2 regions of the Delftia sp. genome follow, and region 2 is predicted to be linked to the other one. Evidence: riboswitches for the same ligand, from Rfam matches in the RefSeq annotation. Region 2 holds a riboswitch; the other holds the start of a gene.
What was found. A riboswitch is a leader RNA that binds a small molecule or an ion and turns the genes downstream of it on or off. The one in region 2 is predicted to bind fluoride.

Region 1 (6,431 bases), on a different contig from region 2:
TGCAGCAGCAGACGCGATCCATCGTCGTGCGCCTGCGCGAAGAGGTGGAGTCGGTGGTGCGCCAAGCCGTCTACGAGGCCGTGGCCGACGAACTGGCCCACCGGGCGAGTGCCGCACGCGGCGATGCTGTACAGGGCGGGGGGCGTTGATCCGTGATCGGGTAGGCGGGTGAAGGGCGAGGTGCCCGCCTGACCCGGCCTTCAGCCTGCGCGTGCCGGGCCTGAGAGCACCTCGGGATTGAGGATGTTGCTGGGCTGGCCTGCAGCGAAGTTCACCACATTGTCGAAGGCGGCGCGGAAATACAGCTCATAGCTGTCTTGCTCCACATAGCCGATGTGCGGCGTGCAGATGCAGTTCTCCAGCCGCAGCAGTGCGTGGCCCTGGAGAATGGGCTCGCTCTCGAAGACATCCACGGCCGCCAGGCCGGGGCGGCCACGGTTGAGCGCGCCCAGCAGTGCATCGGCCTCCACCAGTTCGGCGCGCGAGGTGTTCACGAACAGGGCTGTGGGTCTCATGCGCGCCAGATCCTGGGCGGTGACGATGCCGCGTGTGGCCTCATGCAGGCGAAGATGCATGGACAGCACATCGGATTCGGCAAAGAAATCCTCGCGCGAAGCGGCGGCCGAAAAGCCGTCGGCCTGGGCCTTCTGGCGCGAGGACTCGCTGCCCCAGACCAGAACCTTCATGCCGAAGGCATGGCCATAGTGGGCCACCAGCCTGCCAATGCGGCCATACCCCCAGATGCCCAGCGTGCGCCCGTGCAGCACGCTGCCCAGCCCGAAATTGGCGGGCATGGACGCCGCCTTGAACCCCGATTGCTGCCATGCGCCGTGCTTGAGGTTGGCGATGTACTGCGGCAGCCGCCGCGTTGCCGCCATGATCAGCGACCAGGTCAGCTCGGCTGGTGCGATGGGCGAGCCCACGCCCTCGGCAATCGCAACGCCCTGGTCGGTGCAGGCCTGCACATCGATATGGGCGCCGGCCTTGCCGGTCTGCGCGATCAGCTTCAGGCGCGGGAGTTTTTCCAGCAACTGCCGGCTGATCTGCGTGCGTTCGCGGATCAGCACGATGATGTCCGCATCGCGCAACCGCACCGACAGCTGGCCCACACCCTTGACGGTATTGGTGAAGACCTTGGCGTTGAACGGCTCCAGCAGCCGCGCACAGTCCAGCTTGCGTACGGCGTCCTGGTAGTCGTCAAGAATGATGATGTTCATTGCCTGTGAATCTCTCATAAGCCTTTGATTTATCTCTGGGTTGCCGCGCAAGAGGTTGTCGGCAAATGTTCTGATCCGCTTTTGCGCTTTGCCCTGGGCATCATCAACGCCTACCTGAACCGGCCTGCCTGACTATTGTGTGACGCTTGCGCAGCCAGGGCCCCGAGGCCCGACGGTCACATTGTCGTTCAACCAGCCCCGGGCTTGAGGCTGAAGGCTTCGGCCCGCGCCAGATCGCGCAGCCGTGGTTACACAAGCCGCGCAGATGCCAGCAAGCCCTGGCAGGTGAAGCCGATCACTGGCACGCTCTGTCGCCCGCGCAGCTGTATCAGCGAATTACACCCTGCAACGCCTTGCGGACCCCTGGTCAGACGGGACTTGGGGGTTGCCACCTGCCGGCGAAGCCGGTGAAGGCCGAGAGTGTGATGGACCGCGCTCAGTCGCACTCAATCATGGTTCCACCCAGTATTCGGCAGCTCCGCCCTTGACTGTCACTGATGAATTGGCCGTTGCGGTTGTAGATTCCGCCATTGCTGTCGTAGCAAAGTGCACCCTTGCAACTGGATAGAGGAACAGGCTGGGCCGCCCGCGGTGTGAAAACCGGCTTCGGTGGTTCCTGCATCAGCGGCGTATTGGAGCCGCATGCAGCATTGACGCTGGTGATTGCTGCATTGGTGCGTATCCGTTTTTCATCCAGGGAAAGGGTGCGAATGCTGGATACGAATTCCAGCTCCTTGCGCGCCTCCTTGCACTGGGAGGATGCGCCGAGCTGCTCCGGTGCAGGAGCATTCGCCTTGCGGGCCTGCTGTTCGATGACGCGCTGCTGGCTCTCGATCTGGCGCTGCTGCATTTCGTTCATCTGGCGCTGCTGCTTTCGCTCATTGGCCTCTGCGGCCTCGGCCCGTTCGCGGTAGATTTCATCGTCCGATTTTTTGCGCTGTATCAGTGCGCCGGATTGGTCGCTGCTGCAGGGGCTGTCTGAAAAAATCAGTTTTCCAGAAACATCCTTGCATTGATAGACCTGGGCGGTGGCAGGTAAAGCCAGAAATGTCGCAACGATTGTCAGAGTCAATAGGCGCATATGCATCTCGGTGAATGAATGGGAGTGATGGTATCCCGGTACGGTGAATCGGTTGAGGTTAAGTTATTCCAATAGGCCGCTGCAAGGGATGCAGGGTCGGTATTGCCGCCACGGGATGGCTGCCTGTGCTCGCTTGCCCGGAGTAAACTCGACCACCGCAGCAATGGCTGCACGATGGGAATGGAGCTTCCCGAAACCGCCCTGCAAGGGGCTGATGGCTCCTGCCTTGGTGGGGCGTGTCCTGCCGGTGGCAGGGCCGTGTCTTGATCCTGCCCGGCGCGCCCGTCCCGGTTGTTTGATGAAAGGACGGTCATGGGTATCTACGGTTTCATTTTGGTGTTCGTGGGCGGCGGCCTCGGCTCCGCGCTACGGCATGGCTCGAACCTGCTTGCACTGCGGCTGGTGGGCAGTGCCTATCCGCTGGGCACCTTGGCGATCAATGTGCTGGGCGCTTTCGTGATGGGGGTGGTGGTGGAGTGGTTTGCGCTCAAGACTTCGCTGCCGCAGAGTGCGAGGCTGTTCATCACCACGGGCATTCTGGGCGGCTTCACCACGTTTTCGACCTGCGCACTGGAGATCGGCATGCTGTACGAGCGCGGCGACTGGCTCGCTTCCGTGCTGTATGCGCTGGGTTCGCTGGTGCTGGGCGTTGCCGCGCTGTTTGCGGGGCTGGGGCTGGTTCGGATGGTGGCCCATTGAGGCGCCCTGATTGCGCTATGCTGTGCGCCATGGCCCGCCTGAACGCAACGCAGATTATTCGCACCATCCATTGGATGGTGGGTTAGCCAGCGGCCTTCGGCGCCATGCAACCCGCCCAGAGGAGGCGGGTTTTTTCATTCCGCCTCCAGGGTTTTCACAAGCCTTTCAGGAGATGGATATGCAGGTTTTCGAACCGTCCCGCCATGCGGACGACGCCCAGGCCGATTCCCGCGCTGCGCGGCCGGCCACGCTGCACATGGTCTGCGGCAAGATCGGCTCGGGCAAGTCGACGCTGGCACGGCAACTGGCGGCGCAGCCCGGCACGGTGCTGGTCAGCGAGGATTCCTGGCTGGCCGGTTTGTATCCTGGCGAGATGCAGTCGGTGGCCGACTATGTGCGCTGCAGCGCGCGGCTCAAGGGATTGATGGGGGCACATGTGCAGGCGCTGCTGGATGCCGGCGTTTCAGTGGTGCTGGACTTTCCTGCCAACACGCTGGAAGGCAGAGGTTGGGCGCGCAGCGTGTTCGAGAGGGTGGGTGCCTCCCACCGCCTGCATTTCCTGGATGTGCCCGATGAGGTCTGCAAGCAGCGCCTGCGTGCGCGCAATGCGGCGGGGGATCATCCCTTTCAGGCCAGCGATGAGCAGTTCGACCTGATCACCAGCTACTTTGTCGCGCCTTGCGCACAGGAGGGCTTCGACGTGGTGCATCACCCGTATGTGCGGGCCTGACCGCAAAGGCCGTGCGGCCGCCGGCTCGCCCACTGGAACGCCTCCTCGATCGCCTACTCAATCCCCGCCAGACCGTGCCTGCACTTGCACCCAATAGCGTGTACGGGTGCTCAACTGCAAGGGGAAGCGGCTGACGAGCGCGGCCAGGGCGCGATCGGTGTCGTCCACGGGAAAGGCGCCCGAGACACGCAGGCCTGCCACCTCGGGCGTGCAGCCCAGGTAGCCGGGCCGGTAGCGGGCGAGGGCGTCGATCAGCTGGCCCAGCGGCATGTCCAGCGCGATCAGTCCGCCTTCGTGCCAGCTGGCGGCAAAGGGATCGGCAGACGCGGGTGGCTGGGCGGCGCTGGCCGAGAAGGCGGCGTGTTGCCCGGCCTGCAGCTCGGTGGGGGTGGCTTCGCTGTCCAGGGGCTGCAGGCGCACGGTCTTTTCCTGCACGTTGACATGGCACAGGCCGTCGTCCGCGACATGGACCGTGAAGCGCGTTCCCAGGGCCAGTACATGGCCTTGCGGGGTTTGCACACTGAAGGGGCGGCCCAGTGCGTCTGGCCCGGTGGCGACGAGGATGCGGCCGCGGTAAAGGCGCAGCAGGCGCTGGCGGTCGTCGAAAGCCACGTCCACGGAGGTGGCTGTATCCAGGGCCACCAGGGAGCCGTCGGGCAGCGTCAGGTCGCGGCGCTCGCCAGTGGCGGTGCGATGAGCTGCCTGCCAGTGCTCGAGCGGCGCGCCTTTGCAGGCGAGCCAGGCCGTGGCACCACTGCCCAGGCCAAGGGCCACAGCACGCACCGCAGAACGGCGATTGGGGTCGGAGCGGCGGCCCAGCGCCTGGCGCGCCAAGGGTGCGGGCAGATGCGACAGCTGTGCGGTGACGGATTGCACGCGCAGCCAGGCGCGCTGGTGGGCGGGGTCGGCCTCGTGCCAGTCCGTCCATGCCTGCTGCAGGCTTGGCGTCACCGCGGTGCCGCGCAGTTTCACGTGCCAGGCAGCGGCCTCATGCAAGGCCCGTCGGTCGTTGCTTTCCAAAGATCCCTCGCCCATGTGGCTATGCCAGGACCAGGCAGCAATGCTCCATCGCCCGGGTCAGGTAGTTGCTGACGGTGCGCAGCGACACGCCCAGGCGCTCGGCGATCTCGGGGTAGCTCAGTTCCTCGAAATGGGACAGGACGAAGGCTTCGCGCACCTTGGGTGCAAGGCCCTGGAGCATGCGGTCCACGTCGAGCAGGGTCTGCTGGACGATGGCCTGCTCCTCGGGCGAAGGCGCCAGCGACTGCGGCAGCTGTGCAAGATAGTCCAGATAGGACTGCTCCAGCGTGCGGCGGCGAAACAGGTCGGTGACCAGGCCGCGGGCGATGGTGGCCAGGTAGCGCCTGGGCTCGCGGATGTCCTGCTGCGGCACTGGCGAGCGCAGCAGGCGCACGAAGGTGTCCTGGGCCAGGTCGGCCGCATCGTCACGGTTGCCCAGGCGCTTGCGCAGCAGGCTTTCCAGCCAGGGATGGTGATTCTGGTAGAGGCTGTGCACGGAGAGGGCTTGTGCGAAAGAAGCGGGGAGGCCGGGCGTAGAAGCCGAGATGGGCAACGTGGCGGTCTCGGTTGCAAAAGATAATAAGAATGCTTATCAATTATCTTTCACGCAGGCTTTACTCCTGAGGACTGGGTATCTTTCTGTTGCATGTGCGCTACAGGGAGATGCTGGCGGAACTTCCACGCCGGCCCTGCGCCGGGCGATTGCGCTGGTAGGCGCTGGGCGGAGCGCCAAAGCTGCGCCGGAAGACGGCGGTGAAGGCGCTGGGACTGTCGTATCCATGGGAGAGCGCCACTTCCAGGACCGAGGCGCCAGCGGCCAGCCGGGGCAGGCTGAGCAGAAGACGGGCCTGGCGGCACCATGCGCCGAAGTTCATGCCGGTCTCGCGCAGGAACAGGCGTGCCAGCGTGCGGGGATGCATGTGCAGCCGCTGTGCCCAACTGGCCAGGCCGGCGTCCTGCGATGGGTCGTCCACAAAGCTGCGGCAGCAGGCGGCCAGGGCGCCATGCCGGGGCATGGGCACGTGCAAGGACAGGGCGCGGGCGCGCTCCATTTCGTCGAGGATCAACTGCATGACACGCTCCTCCCTGCCGCCCAGCGGGTAGTCCATGGGCAGCTCGATGGCCTCCAGCACGAGTTCGCGCAGCAGGGGCGTGACCTGCATCACTCGGCAGTCTTGCCACAGGCCGGGCCGCAGCCCCGGCTCCACGAACACGGTGCGCATGGCCACGGGGCCGGCGGCCATGTGGATGGCGTGCAGGGCCTGTGGTGGAACCCAGACGGCGCATCCCGGGGGGACGACCCAACTGCCCGAATCCGCGCGGATCAGCATCACTCCCTCGGTGGCATGCAGCAGCTGGCCGCGGCGGTGGGCATGCGGTGCGATGGCAGCGCCGGCCGCCATGTCTGTGGCAAAGGCCACGACCGGGCGGGCCGTGTGCTCGCCGTGCGGGGGCAATGGAGCGGCCGCAGGCACGTCATCCAGGCAAGCGCGTGTGCGGGCATGGGAAAGTGGGCCACTTTGCCGGGTTGTCATTTTCTCGACGATTGTTGTTGCTTCGTAGCAGGAATGCAGATCATGCACTTTCTACGATGACCCACTTTCAATCCGCAGGAAAGTGGCAGGTATGGAGATGATTTCCCTTTCGAGAATGACGGACGTGACAGGAGGCAGGGCATGAACCG
Region 2 (6,431 bases):
CCGTGGTCTCATAGCAGTGCAGCAGGTCTTCACGTTCAGTCTTCGTCCAAGTGCCCTGAGCCACACCACTGATGTCCGCCACTGTATAGGCAGCCTCAAAGACTCCATAGTGAGCTTGGACTACCGGTAGCATGTCCGTCAATCGGGCGCCTCGGTCACCGCTTTTCCCATCGACGATACCGGAAAAATGCTCTCTCGGGAGACCGGCTGCAAGGGTAAGCTTATGCATCCCCGTCCTCGTACAGCGAGGCAAGGTACGCCGTTGCGTGCAGGCTTAGCTGTTCGTCGAACATCTTGGCGACCGTGTCGAAATCGTGTTTCTTGGCCAGCGCCTGTAATGTCTTCTTATAGAAATTTGGAATCTCGACAGTCTCAAACACCAGGCGGGTCAGCTCGGCGATATTCTCCCCAAATGACTCATGGCCGAGGGGACTGCCAGTGGTGATGTTGCCTTCACGCTCAAACCGAATGACCCGCTTGCGGGGAACCTCCTGGATCACCACCGGTGAATGGGTCGCGATGATTGCGTACGAGTCGAACTCCTTCAGCAGTGCCTGCAAGGTCTGCATCAGCAGCGCAACTGCATTGGGATGCAGGTGAATTTCGGGCTCGTCGAAGATGACCAGCGACCCTTCCTTGAGGTAAGCCAGTGCAGCCGAAATGAAGTAGGCCAGGATGGACTGCCCGGAGCTCATGGTGGGCGGCAGGCTCTTCTCAAGCTCCTCGATGTGCTCCGTAATGGAGATAATTTTCTTCGGAACGCCCATTACGTTCGCAACGTGCTGCTCCCAATGGTCCTCACGGTCTTGTTCAACGATGCGCTTTAGGTACTCAAGGTGCTTCGCTTCAAGTGCTCGCCTAGAAATTCCGCCGCTGTCATCACGCACCCCGCAGTAGATATAGCTGAAGTACTTCTCCGGCTCGGGGCGCTGGAACTTGTCGAATGCGCTGAAGGACAACGCGATGACTCGTGAGAAAAGAGGTCTGGCAGGCTCAAAAGCAGACTCTACTTGGCTGGCTGTCTCTATCGACACCCGCTTTGTCGTCGCAAGGTCTCGTGCAAGCTGGGCTAAAAATTGAGTCTTCCCCACTCCGTTGCGACCAATGATCGCGAGGATTCGGCCTGGCACAGGGTCATCTGGCTGAAGGTCCACGTCTATGGACACTCCCTCTTCAGCGCCTGGAATCTTGCCCGAGTACATGAACCTATAGCCCTTCTCCAAGGGCCGCTCCTCAAGCGTTGCCAGTCCGTCGCGCAAAGCTAGCTTAGCATCATTGAATCGAATCAGCGAATTGCGGAAGCCACTCGACGTTTCGATTTCATCGAGCAACTGCGGCTTCACGACGACGTCGTTCAAAGCATCCAATACCTTGCGATGGGTTTTCGGGAGATGCTTGCGCATGTTCTCGTAGTACTCCAAGTCCTGACCAAGGCTAAAGAACTCAGGACCAAGAGAAGGGAACGAATCGGGGATCTTGGTGTTCCGACTGTTGGTCTGGAGAATCTTCACATCCCCAAGAACTTCTTTGCCCCCGCTCTTTTTGAACAGACAGAGGTGGTACAACGTCTCGAAGTTGTAGTCGTCCCAGTTGTCTACGATGTAAACGACACACGGGAGTTCTGCTCCCTGCGGCAGGACGTAGTCGCGGTTTTTAGTACTCTTGTAGAAATTCATCTCTCCTCCCTAAATTTTATTATATCTGGGCTTAAGACTGGCGAACACCACCGATCCACGAAGCGCGCGCAGATGACCGCTGCCGCCAATTTCAGCAGCGCTTCGTGGATATCCAGCCGTCGTTCAAAGCGGATTCGCAGCTTGCCAAAGCCTGCAAACCAGCTGTGCGTCCTCTCCACCACCCACCGGTGTTTGCCCAGCCTCTCGCTGCTCTCAATGCCTCGTCTGGCAATCCGGCCAATGATGCCCCGCTGCCTCAGGTGGGCTCGGCATCGCTTGAAGTCGTAGCCTTTGTCGGCGTGCAGCTTTGCCGGTCTTCTACGGGGACGTCCTGGCAGGCCAGCAATCGCAGGAATCGCGTCCACGCACCTCTCGAACATCTTGGAGTCGTGCCGGTTCGCGCCGCTGACCAAGATCACCAGCGGGATGCCTCTGGCATCTACGACGATATGCCGCTTGGAGCCGAGCTTGCCTCTGTCAGTGGGGTTTGGGCCCGTTTCCTGCCCCTGGGGCTTGGTACCGAGGAGTCATCAATGCTGGCCCGGCTCCAATCGATTTGGTCATGTTCACGCAAGCAAGTCTGCATGGCTTAGTGCAGCGGCTCCCAGACACCAGCGGCGTTCCAGTCGCGCAAGCGCCCCCAGCAAGTCATGCCGCTGCCGTAGCCCAGCGATTGGGGAAGGTCTTCCCATGGAATGCCTGTTTGCGGCACGAACAAGATGCCGTTGAGGACGGCTTCATCGCTGACTGCGAGTTTGCGCGCATCGCCTTTGGCAGAAGGCACGAAGGCTGGGATCAGGGGTTGTAGCTGTAGCCACAGTTCTTTGCTTACGGGTCGTCATGCCATGAGGGCAGCGAGCGTAACTGCTCTGCGGGGGCCTGTGACGAAGTGGTGTTAGCCACTCTTTAGCATGTTTACGACTTTAATAAATCAAAACACCGGCCATCTCGCGGCGCGTACTGCACAGCATCCATGCTTTTTCCTATAATGCAGCGCAAAGAGATGGCGTGCCTCTAAAACCGCCGCACTAGTGCGGCTGATGACGCCTACAGAACCTGGCTTGTTCAGGGCTGTAGGCGCTCGCGCATGCAACTCGTCGTTGGTCAGGCCGATTAATTCGAGCTACCTGACCAATGCGCAAATTCCCCCATTTCGAACAGCTTGAACTGCTTCCCTATCTGGGCAAGTGGTTCATCTTCGCCACCCTCGTGGCGGCCCTGGCCGGCACCGCTTCCGCGTTCTTCTTGCTGTCCCTGGACCTGGCGACGGCCTGGCGTGAGGCCCATCCCTGGATCATCTGGCTGCTGCCCTTCGCAGGCATGGCAGTGGGCCTCGTTTACTTCCTGTTGGGCAAGCGGGTGGACGGCGGCAACAACCTGTTGATCGAAGAGATTCACGACCCCAAGCAGGTGGTGCCGTTACGCATGGTGCCGCTGGTACTGGGCGGCACCGTCATATCCCATCTGTTCGGCGCATCAGTCGGGCGCGAGGGCACCGCCGTGCAGATGGGGGGCGCTCTGGCCGACCAGCTGACGCATGTTTTCCGACTCCACCAAGACGATCGCCGCGTGCTGCTGATGAGCGGAATCAGCGCCGGCTTCGCTTCGGTCTTCGGCACGCCGCTGGCCGGGGCAGTCTTCGGTCTGGAGGTGCTGGCCATCGGCCGTATGCGCTACGACGCGCTGTTTCCCTGCATCGTGGCAGCCTTCGTAGCCGATCAGGTCTGCACCGCCTGGGGAGTCCACCACACCCACTACGCCATGAGCGCCGTGAACAATATCGATGCTTGGAGTGTGGTCGCCGTCATCATCGCCGGCATTCTCTTTGGCCTGGTCGGAATGCTCTTTGCCACCGCCGTGCACAAGATCGGCGCGCTGGTCAAACACCTGATCGCATACCCGCCACTGCGGCCTTTCTTCGGCGGCCTCGTCATCGCCACGGCGGTTTGGGCGCTCGACGCCTACCGCTACATCGGCCTGGGTATTCCGGACATCGCTCGCTCCTTCCAAGAGCCCATGCTGCCATGGGACTTCTTGGGCAAGCTGGTGTTCACGGTCGCCTCGCTGGGGACGGGCTTCAAGGGCGGCGAGGTGACACCGCTGTTTTACATCGGTGCGACCATGGGCAACGTCCTGGCGCCTTTGCTGCATATGCCGTTCGCGCTCATGGCCGCCATCGGCTTTGTTGCAGTATTCGCGGGGGCGGCGAACACGCCCATTGCTACTACCTTGATGGCGATGGAGCTGTTCGGCGCTGGCATCGGACCACTGGCGGCTATCGGCTGCGTCACCGCCTACCTGTTCTCCGGGCATGCAGGCATCTACCACGCCCAGCGCATTGGCCACAGCAAGCACCACAGGCGCAGCCTGACCGGGGCCGAAGTTCCACGCCGCGATGTGGAGGCAACCAAGACCAAGGATCCAGCATGATGAGCACCAAACCGGCCACGCTGGCAGCTCTGCGTCTGTACTTCCCGGGCGCTAGCACGGCCAAGGCCACGCGCTTCTGGCACCGCCTGAGCGCGCCTGCGCTGGCTCATCACCTGCTGGTTGCAGCAAAGAACGCGCACATCCGCCAGGCCATGCTGCATCGGGTCAGCTCGGGCTACCTGCCGGGCGAACGTCTCTCGCACAGCCATGCCGAAGTGCTCGACATGCGACATCCTCAATGCCTGGAACTGCTGGACTCTGAGCAGCGCTTGCGCGCCTTTATGCATGAGCACGCAGGCGAGCTGAACAAGGTGCACGCGGTCTTGCTTCTGGCCGAGCTTCCGCTTGGGCCGTTCCGGTTTCCGGGGGAGGCGCGCCGGGGTACCAAGCCGCCGCCGGATGAACAATGACGGCGAGGTGAGCGGCAATTGTTCGTTGTGAACCTGTTGTTGGTGCACAGATTCTGAGCGGCTGCAGCGGCTCGCATGCAGACCTTCACGAGCCCTTGACGGCCGCGGCGCATCAGCCCAGAGCCCCGTGCTTTCGCCGATCGCTCACTCCTCCCCCGTTCGGGAGGGGGCACAAACTAAAGTGCAGTGGCGCACCGAGTGCTCAGAGCCATTACGCACGTGCGCTTTCGGGTGAAGATTGGCTTCATCAGCGTTGGAGGTCCTGCTGGCCAGATTTCCACATGCAGGAGGAACTGGTGGGCTGCCGCCGCTGGATTTCCAAGAAGCGGTTCCTGCATGCGCTGAACTACAGCATGTTGCTGACCGGTCCGGACGCGCACCAGCTGGAGATCTACATCGGTTGGCTGTTGCACCGCACCTGGGGCGTAATCTTGGCGGGCGCGCATTGGAAACATCGAGTCTCTACAGTTGCGAAATAAGAGCTGGGCTAGTTCTGTTGGCGAGGTTTGATTTAAGCGAGTGTGTGGGATCTGCGTCGATTTAATTGACTCAACTCTCTGCGAGGCAGCACAGTTACACCCAATATACGAAACGGCGCACCACTTTTTCGTTCAAGGCGCTTGTGTCTCTGAATCTCGAGTGGATGATTCCGGCTCCAATTCTTTGGCTGCGGGGACTTCTAAAATATATCCCACACCCCTTCGAGTATGGAGTAGCTTCAACTCATGATTGTCGTCTAGCTTCTTTCGTAGTCTGCGTACTGCAACATCAACCATATTTTTCGTAAATTCGCCTTCTTTCTTCCAAACATGTACCGCCAGATACTCTCGGGATAAAACCCGTCCTGATCGACGCATGAATTCCAATAGCAACGAAAACTCACCTTTGGTTAGGTCAAGTCTCTTACCACCACGTTCTGCTCTTTGTTTCGACAAATCAAGCACGAGATCTTCTAAATTATAAAACTCTCTGTTTCTCAAGTCGCGCAGCAAGCCGGCTTTGATTTTTTCAACAATTTTTATGATCTCTTCGTTGTTTTTGATACGCGACATTGATAATGTCTTTTTATCTCTTAAAAATAGCTGGTGGCCAGTGTTATGTGTGATTTTTGTGATGGCCGAAACTGGGAGATATTTATCAGGGCCTTGCCTGCAGAATAACTCTACCTTCTCCAAATATGACTGTTTCTCATAAACCAGTATGATGGCAATATTATTGCTTATGGCGAACTTCATACCTGAGTCATAGTCGATAAATTCTTCTATTGTGAGCTCGAAATTATGCAAAGTCTCTCTGAGATATTGTGGAAAATCTTCATAAGATCTAATTACAACTATTCGCATTTATACATTTGCACCTAGAAGGATTCTTTTAGGATTTCTTTTTGCACCTTTGCCCATTTAGCCCCCACTCTGGTGCTTTCTCTTTCTTGGGAAGACGCTGAAGAAAAGAAAATTTTCTCCTGTACATGCAACTTCTGGAGCAACCTCCTCAGTTGCAGCGATCTCGCTCTAAGCGATCCTTCAAATATCGTGCTCTCCAACGAATTAGATGTAAAAAGAGCTGATGCGATATCAAGGCAGTTCATCGCATAAGTGCTAGTTGCAGGAATAACTCTTGGTTCGGAGAGCTTTCCCTTCGCAACGAGGGTGTTCTTTTCTAAAACCAAACCCCATGGCCGAATGGTGGTTGTAATATTCATGGACAGGGCTTCGAGCTTTGTCAGTCCAAAAGCTCTTGCCAGTCGCAGTCGCATCGCCAGCATGGGAGTAACGCTTTGGATTTCTAATATTGCTGCTTCGGCATCTTCTTCTAAGCCAGAAACAGGAAGTACGAAGGAGCAAAGCAAAGTCTTAGCCAGTGAATCCCCTTTGTGGGCAGAAGAATGAAGTAACTTCATTCCGGTTGCCATTGA

Region 1: linked by a shared signal. The riboswitch ahead of crcB (fluoride efflux transporter CrcB) and the one ahead of AC5I49_RS16700 (voltage-gated chloride channel family protein) in region 2 are both predicted to bind fluoride.

The regions. Positions count from the first base shown of each region.
Region 1 covers NZ_JCABYI010000004.1:344,907-351,337, forward strand. The annotation lists gene AC5I49_RS03385 (hypothetical protein) at 1-149, shown strand, start outside; gene AC5I49_RS03390 (D-2-hydroxyacid dehydrogenase family protein) at 201-1,217, opposite strand; gene AC5I49_RS03395 (DUF4124 domain-containing protein) at 1,654-2,298, opposite strand; fluoride riboswitch at 2,466-2,529, shown strand; gene crcB (fluoride efflux transporter CrcB) at 2,611-2,997, shown strand; gene AC5I49_RS03405 (P-loop nucleotide/nucleoside kinase family protein) at 3,176-3,727, shown strand; gene AC5I49_RS03410 (FecR domain-containing protein) at 3,785-4,762, opposite strand; gene AC5I49_RS03415 (sigma-70 family RNA polymerase sigma factor) at 4,767-5,243, opposite strand; gene AC5I49_RS03420 (AraC family transcriptional regulator) at 5,401-6,282, opposite strand; gene AC5I49_RS03425 (MFS transporter) at 6,424-6,431, shown strand, end outside.
Region 2 covers NZ_JCABYI010000030.1:6,905-13,335, forward strand. The annotation lists gene AC5I49_RS16685 (HNH endonuclease) at 1-229, opposite strand, end outside; gene AC5I49_RS16690 (ATP-dependent nuclease) at 222-1,676, opposite strand; partial or broken gene AC5I49_RS16695 (IS5 family transposase) at 1,673-2,496, opposite strand; fluoride riboswitch at 2,667-2,733, shown strand; gene AC5I49_RS16700 (voltage-gated chloride channel family protein) at 2,811-4,106, shown strand; gene AC5I49_RS16705 (DUF190 domain-containing protein) at 4,103-4,516, shown strand; partial or broken gene AC5I49_RS16710 (chromate transporter) at 4,703-4,956, shown strand; gene AC5I49_RS16715 (winged helix-turn-helix domain-containing protein) at 5,128-5,859, opposite strand; gene AC5I49_RS16720 (SEL1-like repeat protein) at 5,874-6,431, opposite strand, start outside.